2 linked regions of the Methylosinus sp. H3A genome follow. The protein of the gene in region 1 interacts with the protein of each later gene in a pairwise test. Links are inferred from orthologs where the notes say so. Each region holds a gene or a part of one and is shown in the gene's direction. Other genes may lie near its edges.

What was found.
Region 2: the proteins of ileS (region 1) and IY145_RS07075 interact in binary tests that used the Escherichia coli proteins (3 or more experiments, as listed by UniProt). The link is inferred for Methylosinus sp. H3A from one-to-one orthologs.

Annotation. Positions count from the first base shown.
Region 1 is NZ_JADNQW010000005.1:980,236-996,681, forward strand. The notes cover bases 893-4,495. They hold ileS (isoleucine--tRNA ligase), read left to right. Parts: upstream 893-1,211; coding sequence 1,212-4,295; downstream 4,296-4,495. Other genes in these bases: IY145_RS07725 (hypothetical protein), read left to right, coding at 893-966; IY145_RS07735 (lipopolysaccharide biosynthesis protein), read left to right, coding at 4,396-4,495. Also shown: IY145_RS07720 (lytic transglycosylase domain-containing protein), read left to right, coding at 1-518; more of IY145_RS07725, read left to right, coding at 664-892; more of IY145_RS07735, read left to right, coding at 4,496-5,835; IY145_RS07740 (rhomboid family intramembrane serine protease), read left to right, coding at 5,886-6,590; IY145_RS07745 (electron transfer flavoprotein subunit beta/FixA family protein), read left to right, coding at 6,792-7,538; IY145_RS07750 (electron transfer flavoprotein subunit alpha/FixB family protein), read left to right, coding at 7,539-8,483; IY145_RS07755 (3-hydroxybutyryl-CoA dehydrogenase), read left to right, coding at 8,864-9,745; protein-methionine-sulfoxide reductase heme-binding subunit MsrQ, read right to left, coding at 9,777-10,400; protein-methionine-sulfoxide reductase catalytic subunit MsrP, read right to left, coding at 10,401-11,345; RNA polymerase sigma factor RpoH, read right to left, coding at 11,462-12,352; IY145_RS07775 (DUF2267 domain-containing protein), read right to left, coding at 12,634-13,053; IY145_RS07780 (RluA family pseudouridine synthase), read right to left, coding at 13,070-14,110; IY145_RS07785 (TIGR03862 family flavoprotein), read left to right, coding at 14,135-15,415; IY145_RS07790 (energy transducer TonB), read left to right, coding at 15,663-16,388. UniProt on the Escherichia coli protein: Catalyzes the attachment of isoleucine to tRNA(Ile). As IleRS can inadvertently accommodate and process structurally similar amino acids such as valine, to avoid such errors it has two additional distinct tRNA(Ile)-dependent editing activities.
Region 2 is NZ_JADNQW010000005.1:848,174-856,007, forward strand. The notes cover bases 1-2,959. They hold IY145_RS07075 (HyaD/HybD family hydrogenase maturation endopeptidase), read left to right. Parts: upstream 1-1,168; coding sequence 1,169-1,750; downstream 1,751-2,959. Other genes in these bases: IY145_RS07065 (nickel-dependent hydrogenase large subunit), read left to right, coding at 1-385; cybH (Ni/Fe-hydrogenase, b-type cytochrome subunit), read left to right, coding at 400-1,125; IY145_RS07080 (hypothetical protein), read left to right, coding at 1,747-1,983; IY145_RS07085 (HypC/HybG/HupF family hydrogenase formation chaperone), read left to right, coding at 1,997-2,290; IY145_RS07090 (hydrogenase accessory protein), read left to right, coding at 2,468-2,908. In the rest of the region: more of IY145_RS07095, read left to right, coding at 2,960-3,759; IY145_RS07100 (rubredoxin), read left to right, coding at 3,756-3,953; [NiFe]-hydrogenase assembly chaperone HybE, read left to right, coding at 3,950-4,444; IY145_RS07110 (nickel-dependent hydrogenase large subunit), read left to right, coding at 4,441-5,511; hydrogenase maturation nickel metallochaperone HypA, read left to right, coding at 5,504-5,845; hydrogenase nickel incorporation protein HypB, read left to right, coding at 5,845-6,780; carbamoyltransferase HypF, read left to right, coding at 6,794-7,834.

The DNA of each region.
Region 1 (16,446 bases):
TCGGCATTCCGTCTTTCGCGGCGCTGCCGCGTTCGGCCTCGCGGGCGATCGTCTACGCCATAGCGCGGCAGGAGAGCGCCTTCGATCCCAAGGCCGTCTCCAGCGCCGGCGCCATGGGGCTGATGCAGATGATCGCCTCCACCGCGCGTCACACCGCGCAGCAAACGGGCGTCGTCGGCTTCGATCTGAAGCGCATGCTCGACGAGCCGGCCTTCAATGCGCGGCTCGGCGCGGCGCATCTCGGCATGCTGCTCGACGAGCACAAGGGCTCCTATATCCTCGCCTTCGCCGCCTATAACGCCGGCGGCAAAAGGGTGAAGGAGTGGATCGACGCCTATGGCGATCCGCGCAAGACGGAGACCGATCCCATCGATTGGGTGGAGCGCATTCCGATCAGCGAGACGCGCAATTATGTGCAGCGCGTGATCGAGAATCTGACCGTCTATCGCGCCCGCTTCGGCGACCGCGAGACGCGCGCGCCGCAGGGCGATCTGTGGCGGATGCACGCGGCCAATTGAGCTGCGTCATCGCTTCGCTACGCTGGGGTGACGCGGCTCGATCTTCGGGCCCGAGGCCTTTTTGCGGCGGCGATTTCGTTTCTCCCTTCATTGGCGCGAGCGAACCGAGCCCCTATATCGAAGCCTCCAAACACTGGAGCGTCCCGTGTCGCAGAAGCACGAAACCGACAGACCGGCCGAGATCGAAATCCTCCCGCCCGAGCCCAAAGGCGGCGAGCGGCTCCGCGCACGCACGCGTATTTGGATCGGCGGGACCGAGGGCGTGAAGGTCATAAAGCTCGGGCCTTTCGGCAGCGCTCTGCTGGCGCTCGCCGGCGCGGTGGCGCTGGCGATGGGCCTCATCTTCTTCGCCAGCGCTTTTCTGGTGCTGCTGCCCGTCGCGCTGGTGATCGGCGCGATCGCCTATCTGACCGGCGCCGCGGGCAATCCCTTCCGCCGCATTCCCTGACGGCGGATCGGCCGCGCTCGGCGTCCAGATTCCGGGCTTTGCGGAGGCGGCCGGCGCTGGTAGATAGGGCCATGGTCCTGCGCCGCAGCATTCGAATTATTTGCCCGGCCCGCGCTCGAGCCTGACAGGTTCGCGCGGCGACCGGGTTCTCGCGCCTCGTTTGGCGCCCCTTCCGCCTGTTTCCCCTCGAGTTTCGCGCTCCGCCTATCCGAGGCGCCGACGCGACCGCAATGGTTTCCGACGAGATGAACGAGAAAACTCAAGATAAAGGCCGAGACGACAAAGGCCCCGATTTCTCCAAGAGCCTCTATCTGCCGCAGACGGATTTTCCGATGCGCGCCGGCCTGCCGCAGCGCGAGCCGGAAATCCTCGCGCGCTGGGAGAAGATCGGCCTCTACGCCAAGCTGCGCGAGACCGCGAAGGGCCGGCCGAAATTCGTGCTGCATGACGGCCCGCCCTACGCCAATGGCAACATCCACATCGGCCATGCGCTGAATAAAATCCTCAAGGATCTGGTCACCCGCAGCCGCCAGATGAGCGGCAAGGATTCCAATTACGTCCCCGGCTGGGACTGCCACGGCCTGCCGATCGAATGGAAGATCGAGGAGGAGAATTACCGCTCCAAGGGCAAGAAGAAGCCCGATTTCGCCGATCCGACCGCCATCGTCGCCTTCCGCCAGGAGTGCCGCGCCTATGCGGGGCATTGGCTCTCCGTGCAGCGCGAGGAGTTCAAGCGGCTGGGCGTGACGGGCGATTGGGCCAATCCCTACGCCACGATGAATTTCCCGGCCGAGGCGCACATCGCCCGCGAGCTGATGAAATTCGCAGAGAATGGGCTGCTCTATCGCGGATCGAAGCCGGTGATGTGGAGCGTGGTCGAGAAGACCGCGCTCGCGGAGGCGGAGGTGGAGTATGAGGACCATGTCAGCGACACAGTGTTCGTGGCGTTTCCGTGGAAGCATGCCAGCTACGCTTCGTTCGGCGAATTACCTTCCGATGAGACGCTGCTGGCGTTTAACAAGGCAAGAGTTGTCATCTGGACAACGACCCCTTGGACGTTGCCTGGCAACCGCGCGATCTCGTTTTCCCGAAAAATCTCGTATGGTCTGTACCGAGTAACTCAGGCTCCAGCCGATAACTGGACCGGACTCGGCGACACTTTTGTCCTCGCCGATAAATTGGCGCCTGAAGTCTTTAAGGCAGCCCGAGTCGAGGGCGAGCGTATCGCCTCGGTAGACGCTGAGACACTAGCGACTGCTTCGTGCCGGCATCCTCTGGCCGATAAGTTGACCGGCTACGATTTCACGGTGCCCCTGCTCGACGGCGACCACGTCACCGACGACACCGGAACGGGCTTCGTCCACACCGCGCCCGGCCACGGCCGCGAGGACTTCGATATTTGGATGGCGAGCGGGCGCATGCTCGCCGAGCGCGGCATCGACACGCGCATTCCCTATACGGTCGACGCCGACGGCTTCTATACCGATGAAGCGCCGGGCTTCCCCGGCAAGCGCGTGCTGACCGAGAAGGGCGACAAGGGCGACGCCAATGAGGCGGTGATTCAGGCGCTGATCGCGGCGGGAAATCTCGTCGCGCGCGGGCGGCTGAAGCATCAATATCCGCATTCATGGCGGTCGAAGAAGCCGGTCATCTTCCGCAACACGCCGCAATGGTTCATCGCGCTCGACAAGAAATTCACGCAGTCGAACCCTCACCCTGAGGAGGCGCGAAGCGCCGTCTCGAAGGATGAGGGGGGTGGCGGGAATGCGCCCACGCTCCGCGATATCGCGCTCGATGAAATCTCGCGCACGCAATGGGTTCCCGCGGCGGGCGAGAATCGCATCCGCGGCATGATCGCCAATCGTCCCGATTGGGTGGTCTCGCGCCAGCGCGCCTGGGGCGTGCCGATCGCTGTCTTCGTGAAGAAGGGCGGCCACGACATTCTCGTCGATGCGCGCGTGAACGCACGCATCGTGGAAGCCTTCGAGAAGGAGGGCGCCGACGCCTGGTATGAGGAAGGCGCGGCGAAGCGTTTCCTCGCGCCCGAATACGACCCCGCCGATTACGAGAAGATCGACGATGTTCTCGACGTGTGGTTCGACTCGGGCTCGACGCATTCCTTCACGCTGGAAGACCCGGTGCATTTCCCCGGCCTCGCTGGGATCAAACGCAAGCGCGATGGCGGCGCCGACGAGGTGCTCTATCTCGAGGGCTCGGATCAGCATCGCGGCTGGTTCCATTCCTCGCTCTTGGAATCCTGCGGCACGCGCGGCCGCGCGCCTTACGACATCGTGCTGACGCATGGCTTCACGCTCGACGAGCATGGCCATAAAATGTCGAAGTCGAAAGGCAATGTCGTCGCGCCGCAAAAGGTCATCGCCGACGCCGGCGCCGATATATTGCGCCTGTGGGTGGCGAGCGTCGATTACAGCGACGATCAGCGCATCGGGCCGGAAATCCTCAAGAGCGTCACCGATAATTACCGCAAGTTGCGCAACACCATCCGCTGGATGCTCGGCACGCTCGCGCATTATCGCGCGGAGGAGAAGATCGCTTATGCCGATCTGCCGGAGCTCGAGCGGCTCGTGCTGCATCGGCTGTCGCAACTCGGCGAGGAGGTCGGCGAAGCCTATGCGGAGTTCGATTACAAGAAGGTCGTCGCTCTGCTGACGCCTTTCCTCACCAGCGATCTCTCGGCCTTCTATTTCGACATTCGCAAGGACGCGCTCTATTGCGATCCGCCGTCGAGCGTGAAGCGCAAGGCGGCGCTGACCGTGGTGGAGGAAGTCTTCCGCGCGGTGACTTTGTGGCTCGCGCCCATTCTCGCTTTCACGGCGGAGGAATCGTGGCTGTCGCGCTACGCCGACGCCGTTTCCGTGCATCTCGAGACCTTCCCCGATTTGCCGGCCGCCTGGCGCGACGAAGCGCTCGCGGCGAAATGGGAGAAGCTGCGCGCGATCCGCTCCGTGGTGACGGGGGCGCTGGAGATCGAGCGCGCGCAAAAGCGCATCGGCTCCTCGCTGGAGGCCGCGCCGCTGGTCCATGTGACCGACGCCGATCTGCGCGCGGCGCTGGAGGGTGTCGACTTCGCTGAAATCTGCATCGTGTCGGATATTGCGGTGCGGTCCGACGAAGGCCCTTCGGAGGCCTTCCGCCTCGCCGAAGTCGCCGGCGTGGCCGTGGTTCCGCGGCGGGCGGAGGGCGTCAAATGCGCGCGCTCCTGGAGATATTTCGATCCCGCCACGGCGCAGGCGGATTTCCCCGGCGTCACCCCCCGCGACGCGCAGGCGCTGCGGGAGCTGACGGCGGCGGGCAAATGGCCGGCGTAAGGGTTTCTTCGTCCCTGTTCGTTAACCTCTATCTACGTGCGCGCTCCTTCTCCCACTCGTGGGAGAAGGTGTCGCGCGCCGAGAGGGAGAGGTCGAAAAATTGAAGGTTCTCGCCGCCTTCCTCGCCAATACGGTGGCGAATTTCCTCATCGGCCTGCTGGTGGCGAAATTCCTGGGCCCCGAGGAATATGGCCGCTTCGCGCTCGCCTTCGCGATCGGCGTCGTCATTCAGACGGGCGCCTTCGATTGGATGCGCCTCTCGGCGACGCGCTTTTATTCGACGCGCGTGCGCGAGGCGGAGCCGGCCATTCGCTCGACGCTGGATTTCGCCTATCTCGTGACGGCGGCGGCGCTCGTCCTCTGCGGCGGGCTGTTTCTCTATGTCGCGCCGCCTTTCGCGCTCGGCGATACGCTCATCGCTCTGGCGTTGGCGACGGCGGCGATCAACGGGCTCTTCGACTATTCGACCGCGCTGCTGCGCGCGCGTTTCGAGGACAAGAGCTATAGCCGCGTCGTGCTCGCCAAGAATATTCTGGCGCTGCTGCTCACCGGCGGCGGCGCTTTTATCTTCCATTCGGCGGGAATGGCGATCGCCGGCAGTCTCGCCAGCCTCCTCGGCGCCGTCTTCACCGCGCGCGCCTCCCTCGCCGATCCCGGCGCCTCGCCGCATGGCGCGCGCATGGCGACGGCGCGCACGCTCGTCGCCTATAGCGCGCCGATCGTCGCGGCGAACATGCTCTATCAATCCGTTCCGCTGGCGGCGCGGGCGCTCGTCACCGCCTATTACGGCTTCGCCGAGACGGGGCAGTTCTCGCTCGCCTATGATCTCGGCATTCGCGCCATATATGCGCTGGGCTCCGCGCTGGATGTCCTGCTGTTCCAGATCGCCGTCGCCGCCCATGAGCGGCACGGCGCGGAGAAGGGCAAGGAGCAGATCGCCCGCAATATGACGATCGTCGCCGCCTTTCTGCTGCCCGCCTGCGCCGGAATCTGGCTGACCATGCCCTCGATCGAGGAGCTGATCGTGCCGGCGCAGTTCCGCGGGCCGTTCGGCCATTATCTCGATCTGCTGCTGCCCGGCCTCTTCGCCATGGGCCTCATCCAATTCGCCGTCAATCCGGTGTTCCAGCTCCAGAAGAAGACCGCGCCGCTCATCGGCGCGGCCTCCGTCGCCGTGGTCGCGGGCCTCTGCTTCGCTCTGCTGCTGCCGCGCGGCGCGGACGCCTCGAGCCTGGCGCTCGCCCAATGCGGCGCGTATCTGGCGGCGCTGGGGGCGCTCGTCCTTTTTGCGGCGCGCACCTCGCCGCAATGGCCGCGCGGGCGCGACATGCTCGGCGCGCTGGCCGCGACGGGGGCGATGGTTCTGGCGCTGCGTCCGCTGGGCGGCCTCTCGCCGGGAATTCTCACTCTGCTGCTGCAGATAGGGGTCGGGGGCGCCGTCTATTGCGCGGCGGTCCTCGCGCTGGACATCGCCGGGCTGCGCGGCCTCGCCGTCTCCTGGGCGGGCCCCATATTGGCCAGAGCTCGGGCCGCGCTATAGTTCCTGCCGCGAGGCCGAGCGAAACGGGCGGCAGGGGGAGACGATTCGAGATGGTGCTGCCGCTTCACGACGACGCGCCGCTCAAATATGTGCGGCGGCCCTATGTCAATTGGTCGCTCATGGCGATCAATATCGTCGTCTTCGTCGCCGTGTTCAGCGAATCCTTCGGCGATCCGCTCACCGTCGTGCGCGGTTTCGGCCTCATACCTGCGGTGCTGTTCGGCCGGGCCGAGCTCGCCCCCTGGATCGTGACGCCGGGCCCCGGCTGGACGCTGCTGACGAGCCTGTTCTTTCATTCCGGGCTCGGCCATCTCGCGGGCAATATGATCTTTCTCTATGTCTTCGGCGACAATGTCGAGGACGCCATGGGGTCGATCCGCTATCTGCTGTTCTATCTGCTCTGCGGCGTCTCGGCGGCGCTGCTGTTCGCGCTCGGCGCGCCATTCACCATCACGCCGCTGGTCGGCGCCTCGGGAGCGATATCGGGCGTTTGCGCCGCCTTCATCCTGCTCTATCCGCGCTCGACGATCTTCGGCCTCGTCGCCGGGATCATCCCGATCCATGCGCCGGCCTCGCTCTTCGTCGGCACATGGATTCTCTTTCAGCTGTTCAACGCCTTGACCGACGACCAGGGACAGGTCGGCTGGTGGGCGCATATCGGCGGCATTCTGGCCGGTCTGGTGCTGACGCCGCTGTTCAAGCGGCGCGACGTGCGCTGGTTCGGCCCGCGGCGCTTCGAGGGGCCCTGGGGTTGAAAGCGCGGCGCCGAGGGTTTGACAGGGCGGCGAGCCGACGCTACCAGAGCGGCTTCCGAGCATTCCGCGCAGGCCTCGCGCCGCGCGGCGCTAATTCGTTCTCGACGCGGCGCTCGAAAAAGCCGATCGGGGCCATTCGGCCACAGGGCGCGATTTTTCGAAACAATCGAGACGAAGGTCAATCTCGCCGGGAGTTGCGCGATGAAGGTTCTCGTGCCCGTGAAACGGGTGGTCGACTATAACGTCAAGATCAGGGTCAAGCCGGACGGTTCGGGCGTCGACGTCGCCAATGTGAAATTTTCGATGAATCCTTTCGACGAGATCGCCGTCGAGGAGGCCATTCGCCTGAAAGAGGCCGGCAAGGCGACGGAAGTCGTGCTCGTCACCATCGGCCCGGCCAAGGCGGACGAAACTCTGCGCGCCGGCTTGGCGATCGGCGCCGACCGCGGCATTCACGTGAAGACCGACGAGCTGGTCGAGCCGCTGGCGGTCGCCAAGATTCTCGCCAAGATCGTCGCCGAGGAAGCGCCCGGCCTCGTCATTCTCGGCAAGCAGGCGATCGACGACGACAGCAATCAGACCGGCCAGATGCTCGCCGCCCTGCTCGGCTGGGGCCAGGGCACTTTCGCCTCCAAGGTGGAGATCGCCGACGGCTCCGTGGATGTGACCCGTGAGGTCGATGGCGGATTGCAGACGGTGACGCTGAAGCTGCCGGCCGTGGTGACGACCGATCTGCGCCTCAACGAGCCGCGCTACGCCAGCCTGCCCAACATCATCAAGGCGAAGAAGAAAGAGGTCGCGGCCAAGACCCCGGCCGATTACGGCGTCGACATCACGCCGCGCCTGGAAGTGCTGAAGACGGCCGAGCCGCCGGCGCGCAAGGCCGGCATAAAGGTCGGCTCCGTCCCCGAATTGCTGGAAAAGCTCAAGACTGCGGGAGTTCTGTAAATGACGGCGCTCATCGTCGCGGAAGTCACAGAGTCCGCGCTCGCCCCCTCCACCGCCAAGGCGCTGACGGCGGCGCTGCAGATCGGCGGCGGCGTCCATATTCTCGTCGCCGGCGAGAATATCGGCCCGGCGGCCGAGGCCGCGGCCAAGCTCTCTGGCGTCGAGAAGGTGCTCGTCGCCGACGGCGCGGCCTATGGCCATCATCTGGCCGAGCCGCTGGCGGCGCTGATCGTCGGCCTCGCCGGCGCTTATGACGCCATTCTCGCGCCTTCGACCTCCAACTCGAAGAATGTGCTGCCGCGCGTCGCCGCTCTGCTCGACGTGGCGCAGGTGTCGGACATCATCAAGGTGGTCTCCGCCGATACGTTCGAGCGGCCGATCTACGCCGGCAACGCCATACAGACCGTGCGCTCCAAGGACGCCAAAAAGGTCATCACCGTGCGCACCGCCTCCTTCACGGCGACGGGCGAGGGCGGCTCGGCGGCGATCGAGGCGATCGGCGCGGGCTCCGATCCTGCGGTGTCGAGCTTCAAGAGCGAGGCGCTGGCCAAGTCGGAGCGGCCGGAGCTGACGGCGGCCAAGATCATCGTCTCGGGCGGCCGCGGCCTCGCGAGCTCGGAGAATTTCAAGGAATATATCGAGCCCGTGGCGACCCGCCTCGGCGCGGCGATCGGCGCCTCGCGCGCGGCGGTCGACGCCGGCTACGCCCCCAACGATCTGCAGGTCGGCCAGACCGGCAAAGTGGTGGCGCCGGACCTCTATGTCGCCGTCGGCATTTCCGGCGCGATCCAGCATCTCGCTGGCATGAAGGACTCCAAGGTCATTGTGGCGATCAACAAGGACGAGGAGGCGCCGATCTTCCAGGTGGCCGATTACGGCCTCGTGGCGGATCTCTTCCCGACCTTGAAGGAGCTCGACGTCGAGCTGGCCAAGGCCGGCCGCTGAGGCATGGCTCGGCTTTCGCGCCCCCTTGCCGAGGGAACCACAAAGCCGTCATGGCCGGGCTTGTCCCGGCCATCCACGCCTGAGCGCTGCTGATTGTTGCAGAATTGCGCGTGGCGCCACAGTCGCGGCGACAGTCTTCATAACCTCGCTCCGCGACGAGGCGCGCAAGCGCGAAAATCGAGAAATCCGCAGTTCGCGGGCGTTTTCGAATGATGTCTCCGCCGCTTGGCGTGGATGGCCGGGACAAGCCCGGCCATGACGGCATTGGGGGGTATCGAAGCGTGGTTTCGCTGCGGTGCAAAACGCCGGTTTTCACAAAGGCCGAACGCGCGCTATACTGAATTGGAAGCGCTCCGCTTCTCGCTGGTGGTGTTCGAAAGATGGGCTCTGAAATTCGCAAGATCGGCATTGTCGGCGCCGGGCAGATGGGCAAGGGCATCGCTCAGGTCTGCGCGGTCGCGGGTTTCGACGTGGCGCTCAACGACCTGTCGGAGAGCCGCATCGCCGCCGGCCTGGACGATATAGCGACGCATCTCTCCAAGGCGGTGGAGCGCGGCCAGATCGACGAGGAGGCCTGTAAGGCCGCCGTCGCCCGCATCCATCCCGCCAAGGATTACGCCGCTTTCGCGGACAGCGACCTCGTGATCGAGGCCGCCACCGAGAATGAGGAGGTCAAGCGCGGCATCCTCACCGAGCTCGGCCCCAAGCTGCGGCCGGGCGCCTTCATCGGCACCAACACCTCCTCCATCTCCATCACCCGCCTCGCCGCGGTGACGGGGCGGCCGGAGCAGTTCATCGGCATTCATTTCATGAATCCGGTGCCGAAAATGCAGCTCGTCGAGGTGATTCGCGGCATCGCCACCGAGGACAAGACTTTCGAGGCGGCCAAGCAGTTCATCGGAGAGCTCGGCAAGACGGTGACGGTGTCGGAGGATTTCCCGGCCTTCATCGTCAATCGCATCCTGCTGCCGATGATCAACGAGGCGATCTACACGCTCTATGAAGGCGTGGGCTCGGTGGAGGCGATCGACACGGCGATGAAGCTCGGCGCCAATCATCCGATGGGCCCGCTGCAGCTCGCCGATTTCATCGGCCTCGACGTCTGCCTCTCGGTGATGCAGGTACTGCACGAGGGGCTCGCCGATTCGAAATACCGCCCCTGCCCGCTGCTGGTGAAATATGTCGAGGCCGGCTGGCTCGGCCGCAAGACGCAGCGCGGCTTCTACGACTATCGCAGCGGCACGCCCGTCCCGACGCGCTGAGAGCAATCGGCGAGAGGCGGCGCCTGTTCGATCAGGACGCCGGCGCGGGCCGCGCGCGGCGCAACATGGCAGGAAAAGCCCGCACCGCCAGCAACGCCGCTGTCGCGGCGGCGTAGAGCAGAGGCTCCGCCGGCCAGGATTTCACGATCAGCAGAAAATGCACGGCCGCCAATATGGCGGCGACATAGACGAGGCGATGCAGCCGCGCCCAGGCCTTGGCCCCGAGCCGACGAATCGCGGCGTTGTTGGAGGTCACGGCCAGCGGGACGAGTATGACGAAAGCCGCCATGCCGATCGTCACATAGGGCCGCTTCAAAATGTCGCGGCCTATGGCCGGCCAGTCGAAGCCATGGTCCAGCGCGACATAGGCCGCAAGGTGCAGCGCCGCATAATAGAAGGCGAGCAGCCCCAGCGCCCGGCGATAGCGCAAGAGATCGACGCCTGCGCCGCGGCGCAGCGGTGAGACCAAGAGGCACAGCAGCAGAAAGCGCAGCGACCAGAGCCCGAGCTCCTGCTCCAGCGCCTTGATCGGCTCCGGCCCCAGCCGATCCATGACGCCGAGAGAAAAGGTCCAGACGGCGGGGACGAGGCCGGCGACATAGACCGCGAGCTTCGGAATGCGCCAGAGGCGCGCGCGGGCGGAGGCGGCGCGCATTTAAAAATACCGCTCGAGGTCCATGCCGCCATAGAGCGAGGCGACCTGATCCGCATAGCCATTGTACATCAGCGTCGGGCGCCTTTTGGCGAAGAGCCCGCCCTCGCCGATGCGGCGCTCCGTGGCCTGGCTCCAGCGCGGATGGTCGACGTTCGGATTGACGTTGGAATAGAAGCCGTATTCGCGCGGATTTTGAATGTTCCAGGAGGTCTTGGGCTGCGTCTCGACGAGCGAGATTCGCACGATCGATTTGATTCCCTTGAAGCCATATTTCCACGGAACCACGAGCCGCAGCGGCGCGCCATTCTGATTGGGCAGAGTCTCGCCATAGAGGCCGACGGCGAGAATGGTGAGCGGATGCAGCGCCTCGTCGAGCCGCAGCCCCTCGACATAGGGCCAAGGCAGGAGCTGAAGCAGGCCCTTCTGGCCGGGCATCTCCTCGGGCCGCACCAGAGTTTCGAAGGCGACATATTTGGCCGAGCCGAGCGGCTCGGCGCGCTTCAGCGCCTCGGCGAGCGGGACGCCGATCCAGGGGATGACCATGGACCAGCCCTCGACGCAGCGCATGCGATAGACGCGCTCCTCGAGCGCGTGGGGTTCGATCAAATCCTCGAGCCGATAGGCGGCGGGCTTGGCGACGAGCCCGTCGATCGTCACCTTCCAGGGCGAGGTGGTGAGCGTGTGGGCGTTGTCGGCCGGGTCGGTCTTGCGGCCGCCGAACTCGTAGAAATTATTATAGGCGAGCACATCCGTCCGCGATGTCCTCGGCTCGTCGGTCGAGAAGCGGCTCTTGACGGAAGCGAGCGGCTTCGCCTGCGCCGCGCCCGCAAACGCCGTCGCGCCTATTCCCATGCCCATGCCCAGCAGAAATTCGCGCCGCCTCAGATAGGCCGCCTGTGGCGTGATCTCGGACGGGGCGATATCGGGCGAATGACGGATCAGCATGGGTTCGCGGCCTCGAGCAAAAAGAAAGAGCGGCCGGCCCGGCGTCTCTCCGCACGGGCCGGCCGCTCCTATTCGTTCGCCCGCGCGCGAGCGTTACGTCGCTCTCGCCTTTCGCGTCAGAGCGAGGCCGCAGGCAGCGCCTCGAGCCGCGCAATTCCGGCGCGCACCGCGGACTGCACCTTCTCGAAGGCGCGGACCTCGATCTGCCGCACGCGCTCGCGGGAGACGCCGAACTCCTCCGACAAATCCTCGAGCGTGACGGGATCGTCGGAGAGGCGGCGCGCCTCGAAGATGCGGCGCTCGCGCGGATTGAGCACCGTCAGCGCGCCGCGCAAAGCGTCGAGCCGATTATTGCTCTCCTCCTGACGCAGGAGCACATGCTCTTGATCGGCGGCCGAATCGTCGACGAGCCAGTCCTGCCATTCGCCTTCGCCCTCCTCGCGCAGCGGCGCGTTCAGCGAGGCGTCGCCGGCCATGCGGCGGTTCATCTCGATGACGTCCTGCTTGGAGACGCCGAGCCTTGTGGCGATCGTCTCGACATGCTCGGGCGTCAGATCGCCGTCCTCGAAGGCCGAAATCTTGCTCTTGGCCTTGCGGAGGTTGAAGAACAGCTTCTTCTGGCTCGCGGTGGTGCCCATTTTCACGAGCGACCAGGAGCGCAGGATATATTCCTGGATCGAGGCGCGGATCCACCACATGGCATAGGTGGCCAGCCGAAAGCCGCGGTCCGGCTCGAAGCGCTTGACGGCCTGCATCAGGCCGACATTGCCTTCGGACACGATCTCGCCGATCGGCAGTCCATAGCCGCGATAGCCCATGGCGATCTTGGCGACGAGCCGCAGGTGGGACGTAACGAGCTTTTGCGCGGCTTTCGGGTCTTCGTGCTCGCGCCAGCGCTTTGCGAGCATATATTCTTCCTGCGGCTCCAGCATGGGGAACCGGCGGATCTCGGCGAGGTAGCGCGCGAGGCCGCTTTCGCCTGAGACGATAGGCAGGGCGTTCGCCATTTTCACCTCCTGACGGGCCCCCGAATACGGCGAGCCCGTAATGCACGGCCGCCAGCGCCGGCCGCAACGCCTCAATATAGACCGATCCGAGCATGGCCGAAAGATGGCTTCTCGCTAAGCGCCAAATGACGGCCGGGTTAAATTTCCGTAATGTGCGTAGGGGCCGAGAATTCGCGCTCAACTAGCGCGCCGCGGCGCGGGGTCACGCCCTCGGCGCGCCGATCTTTTCTTAGAGCAGGGTCGAGCATCTTCGCCCGAGACGCGCCTGCGGCTTTGAATCGTCAGTCGCGCCAGAAGTCCGCGGCTCCGGGTGGAAGCGTCGCCAGAAGGCGATCGAATTCCGCTCCGTCGACGCAGGCGCGCAGGGCGAAGGCGACATCGGCGATGGCGCTGTCGGGCGAGAAATTATGGTCCCGCCGCAGCGACCTGACCTCCTCGATCAGAGCCGCGTGGGACGAAAAGGCGCGCGGCTCCTCCTGCGTATCCCAATCGGCGACGAATATCGCCCGCAACACGGGAGGAAGCACGCCGGCGAAGCGGATCGCATCGCGCATCTCGAGGCGGCGGCGGAATGTCAGCAGGACGCTCTGGGCCGTCGTATAGGCTTGATTGCGCGTCGTCAGGCCCGAGCGCTCGACGACGAGTCGCAAGAAGCGTTCGAACTCCTCCGACGCGTGCTGATAGTCCATCGGAATGGGCATAGCTTCTCCGCCCCGCTCAGTCGCCTCCGAGCGCTTCCCGCAGAGCGGCGAGGTCGGCCGGAAGCGCGCTCTCGAACAGCAATTCCTCACCCGTCACCGGATGCGCGAAGCCGAGCGTCGCGGCGTGCAACGCCTGTCGCCCCAGCGCCTCGACGGCGGCGCGAGCGGCCGGCGAGAGCAGAGCGGTCTTGGTCTTGAAGCCGGCGCCATAGGTCGCGTCGCCGATCAGCGGATGGCCGATATGCGCCATATGCACGCGAATCTGATGCGTGCGGCCGGTCTCCAGCTGGCAGGCGACAAGAGAGGCGGGGCCGAAATTCTCGACCAGCTCCCAATGCGTCACCGCCTCGCGGCCGCGCTCCTGCGGCACGATGGCCATTTTCTCGCGCTGGGTCGAGTGGCGGCCGATCGGCGCTTCGATCACGCCCTGGCGGCGCTCGGGCGCGCCCCAGACGAAGGCGAGATATTCGCGTACCAGATGCAGCTTGCGGCCGTGATCCTCGAAGAGGCGCGAGAGCCCTTTGTGCGCGGCGTCGGTCTTGGCGACGACGAGCAGGCCCGAGGTGTCCTTGTCGATGCGATGCACGATTCCGGGCTTTTTCACGCCGCCTATGCCGGAGAGGCTGGCGCCGCAATGGGCGATGAGGGCGTTCACCAGCGTCCCGGTCTCATGGCCATGGGCGGGATGGACCACGAGCCCCGCCGGCTTGTCGACGACGAGCAGATGCGCGTCCTCGAACACCACAGTCAGCGGAATATTCTCCGCCTGCGGCTCGGCGGGCTCGGGCGGCGGCACGGCGAGCGCGACCTGGTCGCCCGCGACGAGGCGACGGCTGGCGTCCCGCACGGCCGCGGCGCCGATGACGAGCCTTCCGTCCTCGATCAGCGCCTTGAGCCGCGTGCGGGAAAGATGCGCGGCGACGAGCTCCGGCCGCTCGGCGAGGAAACGGTCCAGCCGCGACCCCGCCGCCTCGGGCGGAACCTCGAAGGAGAACAGCAGCTCCTCGTCCTCGTCGATCGGCTCTCTGTTATCGATCTCTGGGGCGCCCTCGCGCATGGATTTCCTTTTCGTGCTCTCGACGTGCTAACCAGCGCGCCTGTCCTCGATCCGCATCGGAGCCGCGCCATTCCGCCCGACCCTCGCTCGCCGAGCTGCGCCATCGTCGGCGGCGGGCCGGCCGGCCTCTTCGCCGCGGACCTCCTCTCGCGCCAGGGCGCGAGCGTGACGGTCTATGAGCGCAAGCCGAGCGTCGCCCGCAAATTTCTGATGGCCGGGCGGGGCGGCCTCAATATCACGCATAGCGAGCCCTTCGATAGATTTATCGCCCGCTATGGCGAAGCCGCCGCGCGGCTCGGCCCCGTCATTCGCGCTTTTCCACCCGAGCGCCTGCGCGATTATTGCGCTGCGCTCGGCGAGGAGACATTCGTCGGCTCGAGCGGGCGCGTCTTTCCAAAGAGCTTCAAGGCTACGCCTCTTCTGCGCGCGCTGCTCGCGCGGCTTTCCGCAAATGGGGTCCGCATCGAGACGCGCTGTCGTTTCGAGGGCTTTTCGGAAAGTGGAGAATTGCTGATCGCGGATGCGAGCGGCGAGCGCCGCGCGCGTCCCGCCGAGGCGACGATATTGGCGCTCGGCGGCGCCTCCTGGCCGCGCCTCGGCGCCGATGGCGGCTGGGTCGAGCTTCTCGCGGCGAAGGGCGTCGGGATCGAGCCGCTCGCGCCCGCCAATTGCGCCGCGATCGTCGATTGGCCAGACGGATTCGTCGATCTTTTCGAAGGGGCGCCGCTGAAGACGATCGCCTTGCGTCATGGAGAAGAGCGCGCCTTGGGCGATATCATCGTCACGCGGGCGGGACTCGAAGGCGGTCCCGTCTATGCGCTGTCTTCGAGCCTCAGGCGCAAAATCGCGAGCGAGGGCGTCGCGACTCTGCATATCGATCTGCGTCCGAGCAGTCCGCTCGAGGCGCTGGCGCAAAAGCTCGCGCGCCCGCGGGAAAAACAATCGCTCGCGACCTTCCTGCGCAAGACGCTGCGGCTGTCGAAACAGGAGATCGCGCTGCTGCGCCTCTCCGCGCCTTTGCCGGACGACCCGGGCGCGCTCGCCTCGCGCGTGAAAAATCTGCCGCTCGCCGTCGTCGCCACGGCGGGGCTCGAGCGCGCGATCTCGAGCGCCGGCGGCGTGCGCTTCGACGCGCTCGACGATGATCTGATGATCGAGAAGCTGCCCGGCGTCTTCCTCGCCGGCGAGATGCTCGATTTCGACGCGCCGACCGGCGGATATTTGCTGCAGGCGGCTTTTTCCAGCGCTTTTGTCGCGGCCCGCGGCGCGGCGCGGCGCCTCGGGCTCGCGGGCTGCGTCGCCTGAATCGGACGGGCGTGGCCAGTCCCGGCGCGCCCTGCGCCTGACCGGGAATCGCGCAAAACGCCGGCGCGCTTCATGCGCGTCGGGAATGACAATCCCTTTACATCGTCCGACGCAGCGCATTCGCCCTTTGGGACTGACGTTCCACGCGAAATTCACCCGTTCGACAAAAGTAGCAATTAAACCTATTGCGTCTATAGGGTTTATAATCTTTAATAGAGCGTAAGGTTTCGCACGAGGGGGTCATTCCATGACGGCTGCGGCTGCAGAGGCGCTCATTGGCGCGCAGGAAACAATCGCGACGGCGGGGGAGTTCCGCAACACCCAATCTCTGTTGCTGCCCGACGGCGGCCGCCCGAATTATCCGGTGCGGGCAGCCGCGGTGCTCGCCTATGCGCTGCTGCTCACGGCCGCGGTGAATTTCTCCCTGCCGCATACGGAGACGCCCGCCGAGGAGCCGCTGGAGCTCGTCGTCGTTCCCAATCCGGCGGTCGACCAGCCGCCGCCGGAAGAGATTCCGCAACCCGAAGAACTCGACGATACGCCGCCGCCGCCCGAGGCGATCGAGCCGGTCGCGCCGATCGAGCCGCCGAAGCCGCCGGCGCCCAAGCCCGTTCCCAAGGTCGTGGAGAAGAATCCGACGCCGCGTCCCGCCGCCGCTGCGCGCACCGACGCCGCTCCGGCGCAGAGCGCCTCCACCAACGCCAATGCGCAGCAGTCCATCGCCGCCAATCAGTTTCTGTCCTGCATGCAGCGCTCGGCGAGAAACGCAGCGCCCGACTCGCCCATTCCCAAGCATGGCCGCGTCGCCTATCGCGCGACATTCAGCGCCAATGGCGGGATGACCGGCTTCAGCATCGTATCCTCCTCCGGCAATCCCACGCTCGACGCCATAGCGACGCGCGTCGGCTCGCGCTGCGGATCGCTGCCGGCGATCGGACGCCTCTTCACGGTCAGCGGCGGCGTCGTCTTCTAGCCCTCTTTCAACGAAAATCGCGGCGACGCGCGTCGCCGCTTCCTGTCTCTCTCGCCGA
Region 2 (7,834 bases), 130 kb from region 1 along the record:
GAACAAGCTGATCGCCAATATCAAGGCCGGCGATTCCTCCACCGCCAATATCGACAAATGGAACCCGCAGGCCTGGCCGAAGGAGGCCAAGGGCTTCGGCTTCACCGAGGCGCCGCGCGGCGCGCTCGCCCATTGGATCAAGGTGAAGGACGGCAAGATCGAGAATTATCAATGCGTCGTGCCGACCACATGGAACGGCAGCCCGCGCGATCCCAAGGGCAATATCGGCACCTTCGAGGCCTCGCTGATGGACACGCCGCTCGCCGATCCGCAAAAGCCGCTCGAAATTTTGCGCACGATCCATTCGTTCGACCCCTGCCTCGCCTGCTCGACCCATGTGATGAGCGAGGACGGACAGGAGATGACGAAAGTCACGGTTCGCTGAGCGGAGGCAAGATCATGACCGAGGCGACGCAAGTCCATGGCGTTCTGGACAGCCACGGCGAGAAAGCCGCGGAACTGCAGAGCGTCTATGTCTATGAAGCGCCGGTGCGGCTATGGCACTGGATCAATGCCGCGGCGATCGTCGTGCTGGCGACGACGGGCTATTTCATCGCCTCGCCCTTGCCCTCGACGCCCGGCGAGGCGAGCTCGCAATTCCTGATGGGCTACATCCGCTTCGCGCATTTCTCGGCGGGCTATGTGCTGGCCGTGGCCCTGCTGATGCGCATCTATTGGGCCTTTGTCGGCAATGAGCACGCCAAGCAGATTTTCTATCTGCCGGTGTGGGACCGCCAATGGCTGTCGGGCGTTCTCTACGAGGCGCGTTGGTACGCCTTTCTCGTGAAGCAGCCGAAGAAATATATCGGGCATAATCCGCTCGGCCATCTCATCATGTTCTTCTTCATGCTGCTGCTGACCTTCCTGGTGGTGACGGGCTTCGCGCTCTACTCGGAGGGGGAGGGGCGCGACAGCTGGCAATATAAATTGTTCGGCTGGGTGTTCTTGATCTGGCCGAACAGCCAGGACGTCCACACTTGGCATCATTTGGCCATGTGGGGCGTCATTCTCTTCGTCATCATCCATATCTACACCGCGGTGCGCGAGGATATCGTGTCGCGCCAGAGCCTCATCTCCTCGATGGTCTCCGGCGAGCGCGTGTTCCGCGACGAGGCCGACAAGTGAGTCGTCGCGCGGCGACGGGGCGAGGGACAGCTGAGGAGACGCCATGCGCACTCTCATTCTCGGCATAGGCAATATTCTCTGGGCGGACGAAGGCTTCGGCGTCCGCGTCGTCGAGGAATTCCACGCGCGCTATGAAACCGGCCCCGATGTGACCGTGCTCGACGGCGGCACGCAGGGCCTCTATCTCGTGCAATTCGTCGAAGCCTGCGACCAGCTTCTCGTCTTCGACGCGATCGATTACGGCCTCGAGCCCGGAACCTTGCGCATCGTGCGCGACTCAGAGGTTCCGCGCTTCATGGGCGCGAAAAAGATGAGCCTGCATCAGACCGGCTTTCAGGAGGTGCTCTCCGCCGCCGATCTGCTCGGCCGCTATCCGTCGCGCCTCGCGCTCATCGGTTGCCAACCGCAAGACCTCGAGGACTGGGGCGGCCCGCTGACGGCGCCGGTCGCCACCGCGATCGAGCCGGCGCTCGCTGCGGCGCTCGAAACGCTCAAAGAATGGGGCGTGGAGCTCCGCCCGCGAGCGAGAAGCGCGGAAACATTCCAACGCTTGCTGGCGCATGACCTCGACCAAAACGCTTATGAGAGGCGCCTCGACGGCGCCGATGAGGAGACGAGACCATGAAAGCGATCCGTTTCGCGGCGTCCGCCGCCGCTTGGCTGCTTCCGGCGACGGCCATGGCGCATCCCGGCCTGCATCCGGACGATCTGGCTTATGACATCGCCCACGCCTTGACCGAGCCGGATCATCTCCTGACGATGACATTGTCGCTCGCCTGGGGCGCGATGATCGTCGCCGCGGCCTATTGGTTCAAGCCTTGGCGCGCATCGTCTTGGCGCGCGTCTTCTTGGCGTTGACGGACCGCAGGCGATGTGCGTCGGCTTTCCCATGACGGTGATCGAAGGCGACGCCTTCGGAGCGCTGTGCGAGCGCCGGGGCGAGAGACGCCCCGTGTCCATGGCGCTCGTCGGCGCGCAGCCGCCCGGGACGAAAGTGCTGGTGCATATCGATTCGGCGATCCGCGTTCTGGACCCGCTCGAGGCCGCGCAGATCGACGACGCGCTCGACGCCGTGGAAAAAGCGCTCGCCGGCGAGAATGTCGATCACCTCTTCGCCGATCTCGTCGACCGCGAGCCGCAGCTGCCGGATTTCCTGAGAAAATAGCAGCCGCTGGAAAGCTGCCCCACAAGGCGGTAAGCATCTTTCCAGAACACCGACGCCGATCCGCAGCCGCGATCTGGAAAGCTGCTTTCGACTCAGTCACCTAGCTTGGCGCCCTCTCCGAGCGCCTATGGCATGGCGATTGCGGCCTTTCGAGAAAGCAAAAAGGGAGGGTTTCGCATGTCCGGGTCGTTGCAGCTGGCGCTGAGCGAGAAAGCCGGCGTCACTCTGCTGGACGAGACTACGATCGACGCCTTTCTCGCGCCCTCGCCCGGCGCGCCCGCGCATACGCTGCTCTTCTTCGGCGGCGATCCGCAGCAGCGCAGCGAGACCCATGATGTGGCGATCATCTTTCCGCAGCTGATCGAAACCTTCGCCGATCGCCTGCGCGCCGCAATTGTCGCACCGGCCGCCGAAAAGGCGCTCGAAGCGCGCTTCAGCGTCTGCGTCTATCCGAGCCTCGTCGTGACCTATGGGCGCGAGACGCTCGGCGTGCTGCCGAAAGTCTATGATTGGGCGGAATATCTCTCGCGGATCGAGGCGCTGCTGCAATTGCAGACGCCGCCCGCGAAAGAGCCGCGCGTGCGCATCACCTTCACCGAAGGGGAAACGAGCTCATGAAAGCCGGATTCTGGATCTCGCCGGAGGGCTCCGACGACGCGATGACGGTGATGCCGATCGGCTATGACGCCGAGGCGGAGACCAAACGCAGCGTCATCTCTTTTCTGGCGACGGCGAGCGGCGAGCAGGCCGTCGCCGAATGCCCGCGCACGGCCGCGCTGCTGCCGCAGCTCGCCGACGCGCTTCGAGCGCAGCGCGCCGACGCCCCCAGCCGACTGTTCGACATCACCGATTATGAGGAGAAAGAACGCGAGCTGATGGGCCAAGTGCTCGGCGAGGGCGAGGTGAGCGGCCTCGCCGTCCTCCCCGACGGCGTCACCGCGCAAATACAAGAGGCCACTATGGCGGGCCTGTGGCGCGTCCGCTTCTCCGACGCCGAAGGCCGGCTCTCCGCCGATTATCTCGAGATCGCCGCCATACCTCATGTCGTCGAGCGCGCTGCAGGCTTCACCGCGGAACGGCTGACGATCGGCGCGGAGCCCGAGGGCGCCATGAATGTCATGCCCATGCTCGCAGAGATCGACGCCCGCATGCGCGCGCATCGGCCCGGGGATCCTTCCCATGTCGTCAATTTCTCGCTGCTGCCCGTGTCGGAGATCGATATGGAGCATCTGCAGCAGACGCTCGGCAACGGCCCCGTGCAACTGATCTCGCACGGCTATGGCTCGGCCAAGATCACCGCGACCGGCGCGCGCCATGTCTGGTCGGTGCAGTTCTTCAACGCCATGGGCACGATCATCCTCGACACGCTGGAGATCGGCGACACGCCGGCGGCCGCGTGCGCCGCCGACGAAGATTTCCACGATTCGGCGGAGCGTCTGCGCGAAATTCACGAGGCCTATTTCACATGAGCGACGAAGCGCTTCGCGATATCGCGCCCGACGCGCGCATGGAATGCGGCGTTTGCTGGCATGTGTATGACCCCGCCGAGGGCGATCCCGTCTGGCAGGTGCCGCCCGGCGTCGCCTTCGCCGATCTTCCGCGAGACTGGCGCTGCCCCGAATGCGACGCGCCGCGCGAGAAGTTCCTGAGGTGCGACACTTGAGCGACGCCGCTGCGAGAGGCGCGAGGCTCGCGGATTTCTATCGCGGCGTCCACGAGACGGCGATGCGCGACTCCCCCGTCTGCAATGAGGCGCTCGCGGTGGAGGCGCTCGGCTTTCGCGATTTCGGCCCCTATGTCCTCGGCGTGGTGGTCACGCCCTGGTTCGCCAATCTCGTCGTCACGGCGCCCGGCCCCGACGCGCCTTTCCCGGACCACGCGCAGCTGAAGCTGCGCTTCCCCGCCGGCGATGTCGAATTCAATGTGAGCGAGATCGCGGGATTCGGGCGGATCGCCTCCTGCTCCTTGTTTTCACCTATGGACGACTTCGCCGACCATGAGGCGGCGACGCTTGCGGCACAGGCGTCGCTCGACGCGCTCTTCGATCCCAATCTCCACGAAGCGCCAAAGCGAGAGCCCGAACCCGCGGCCGAGCTCGACAGGAGAACATTGTTCGGAGGCCGCCGCCGCGCCGCCGGAGAGCTCGCGTCATGAGCGGCCAAGCCGATCTCGGCGCGCTGGGACCAGGCGCGATCTCCATCATCGCCGAACTCGCCGACGATCGCGTCTGCTCGGTGCGCGTGCGATCGAGCCGGCCCGTTCATTTGACGCGCCTGTTTCTCGGCCGCCCGGCCGCAGAAATTCCGCCGCTCGCCGCGCGGCTCTTCTCATTGTGCGGCCTTTCGCACGCCTTCGCCGCCGCCCGCGCCATCGCCGCGGCGCGCGGAGAGCAACAGCGCGCCGCGCCGCAAAACCTCGTCGCGCTCGATTGCGAGCGCCTCGCCGAGACGCTGCGCGCTCTGGCGAGCATGGCGGAGGACGCGATTCCGCCGGCGACCTTGCGCGAGGCGATGGCGCTGACCCGCGAGCTCGCGGCGGCGCAATCGCGCGACCACCGAAACATCGCGGCGCGGCTGCGCGCCGAGACGGCGGCGCTCGGCCTTCCCGCTGATCCGGCGAGGGCCGCCCCCGCGCCGGAGACGCCCTTCGGACGGCTGTGGCGCGAGCTGGAGCGCGGGCCGATGATCGCCGCGACCGCGCCCGATGCGCTGCGCGCAGAGGACGACGCCTCGGCGCTCGAAGGGATAAGGACACAGGGCGAAAGCTTCGCCGCCGCGCCGAGCATCGCCGGCCGGGCGCCGGAAACAGGCGCCTTCGCACGTCATTGGCGCGAGACCGAATTGCCGCGTGGAGCGCTCTGCGCGCGCTTTCGCGCCCGCATGATCGATCTCGCGCAACTATTGGCGCGGCTCGAGTCGGCGTCACCGGAAGACGAGTCCCGCAGCGCCGCTTTCGCCACGCGCGAAGCCTATTGCGCGCTCGAAACATCGCGCGGAGAATTATATCATTGGGTTCGGCTCACACCGGACGACAGGATCGAAAACTATGCGATCGTCGCGCCAACCGAATGGAATTTTCATCCCGCCGGCCCTTTCGTCGCCGCTCTGCTCGGCGCGCGCGTTCCGCGCGCCGAAGCGACGCAGACGATCACGCGGCTGGCCGGGCTGTTCGACCCCTGCGTCGCCTTTCGCGTCGAGGTCCGGGACGCCGCCTATGCATGAGATGGCGCTGACCGAGAGCATCGTCGAATTGATCGAGGAAGAGAGCCACAAGCAGGGCTTTTCACGCGTGCGCGTCGTGCGCCTCGAGATCGGCGCGCTGAGCCATGTGGAGCCGGAGGCGATTCGCTTTTGCTTCGAGGCTGTGGCGCGCGGCGGAATCGTCGAAGGCGCGCGCCTCGACATTTTACGGATTCCCGGCGAAGGCTGGTGCCTCGATTGCGCGAAAACCGTCGCCGTCGAAGAAAGATTTGGGCCTTGCCCGGAGTGCGGCGGATATCACGTCCAAGTCACGGGTGGCGAGGATATGCGGGTGCAGGAACTGGAGGTCGACTAATGTGTACGGTCTGCGGCTGCGGAACTTCCAGCATCGAAGGAAAACCAGAGCACAGCCACGATCATCCACATGATCATGCGGATGGCCACGCTCACGATCACGACCATGATCACCACCACGACCATGGCCATGATCATCACGACCATGCACATCACCACGACCATGACCACGGCCACGCGCATGATCACGGCCATCGTCACGACTATGGCGCCGGGCCGGCGGGCGTCCATGCGCCCGGCCTCAGCCAGGAGCGCATCGTCCGCATAGAGCGCGACATACTCTCCAAGAACAACGACCACGCCCGCGAGAATCGGGTGCGGCTCGAGCAGTCGGGCGTCTTCGCGCTCAACTTCGTCTCCAGCCCCGGCTCGGGCAAGACGCAACTCCTCGTGCGCACGATCTCGGACCTGAAAGATCGCTTCTCGATCTCGGTCATAGAGGGCGATCAGCAGACCTCCAATGACGCCGAGCGCATTCGCGCGACCGGCGTTCCCGCGCTGCAGATCAACACCGGCAAGGGCTGTCATCTCGATGCGCATATGGTCTCGCATGCGCTCTGCGAGCTCACCGTCGCGCCCTCCTCTCTGCTCTTCATCGAGAATGTCGGCAATCTCGTCTGCCCGGCGGCCTTCGATCTCGGCGAGGCGCATAAGGTCGTCGTGCTCTCGGTGACCGAGGGCGAGGACAAGCCGCTCAAATATCCGGAAATGTTCGCGGCGTCCGATCTGATGCTGCTCAACAAATCCGATCTGCTGCCACATTTGGAGTTCGACGTCGGACGCTGCCTCGCCAATGCGCTGAAGGTCAATCCCGATCTCCAGACATTGGTCGTCTCCGCGCGCACCGGCGAGGGCATGGCCGCCTTCTACGCCTGGATCGAGGCGCGCGCCGCGCGGCTGGCGGCGCGACATGCGCGAGCAGCCGCGGCCAAGTGAGGAGAAGAAGCTCATGCCGTCGAGCGATGCGACGAGGCTGAGGCTGCGAGTGACCGGCGCCGTGCAAGGCGTCGGCTTTCGGCCTTTCGTGCATTCGCTCGCGGATCGCTATGCGCTCGCTGGCTTCGTGCGCAATGATTCGCAAGGCGTGCTGATGGAGGTGGAAGGCGCGCGCGTCGAGGATTTCGTCGCGGCGCTGAAGCGCGAGCCGCCGCCGCTCGCGCGCATCGACAGTCTCGAATGCGAAGCCATCACGCCGCTGCGCGACGCGAAATTCTCCATCGAGCCGAGCCGCGACGGCCGCACGCGAACACGCATCACGCCCGACGCCGCCGTCTGCGACGATTGCCTCGAGGATCTCTTCGATCCGAAGAGCCGCTTTTATCTCTATCCTTTCGTCAATTGCACCCATTGCGGGCCGCGCTACACGCTGACGCGGCGCCTGCCCTATGATCGCGCGCAGACCTCGATGGCGGCTTTCGCAATGTGCGAGGATTGCGCGCGCGACTATGCCGATCCGACGAACAGACGTTTTCACGCGCAGCCGATCGCCTGTCCGAAATGCGGGCCGCGGCTTTCGCGTCTGTCGCCGGAAGATGCGAGCCTGAAGGCCCTCGGTCCTGACGCCGCAAAGGACTACGAGCCTTCGGGCGCCCATCATGCCGCCATCATCGAAGAGATCGTCACAACGATCCGGAGCGGCGGCATTGTCGCGCTCAAAGGGATCGGCGGCTTTCATCTGCTCTGCGACGCGCGCAACGAAACGGCCGTCGCAGAGCTGCGTCGCCGCAAGGGCCGCGACGCCAAGCCTTTCGCCGTGATGGTAGCCGATGCGGCCTCCGCGAGGCGCGCCGGCGTCCTCGACGCCGAAGAATTGCGCCTGCTGCAATCGATCGCGCGGCCGATCGTCGTCGTGGAAAAGCGCGAAGACTTCGCGCCCTCTGTCGCGCCCGGCCTGTCGCGTATCGGCCTGCTGCTGCCCTATGCGCCGCTGCATCATCTTCTCTTCCACGCCGCCGCGGGCGCAGACTGGCGCATGGCGCCGCAGGATTTC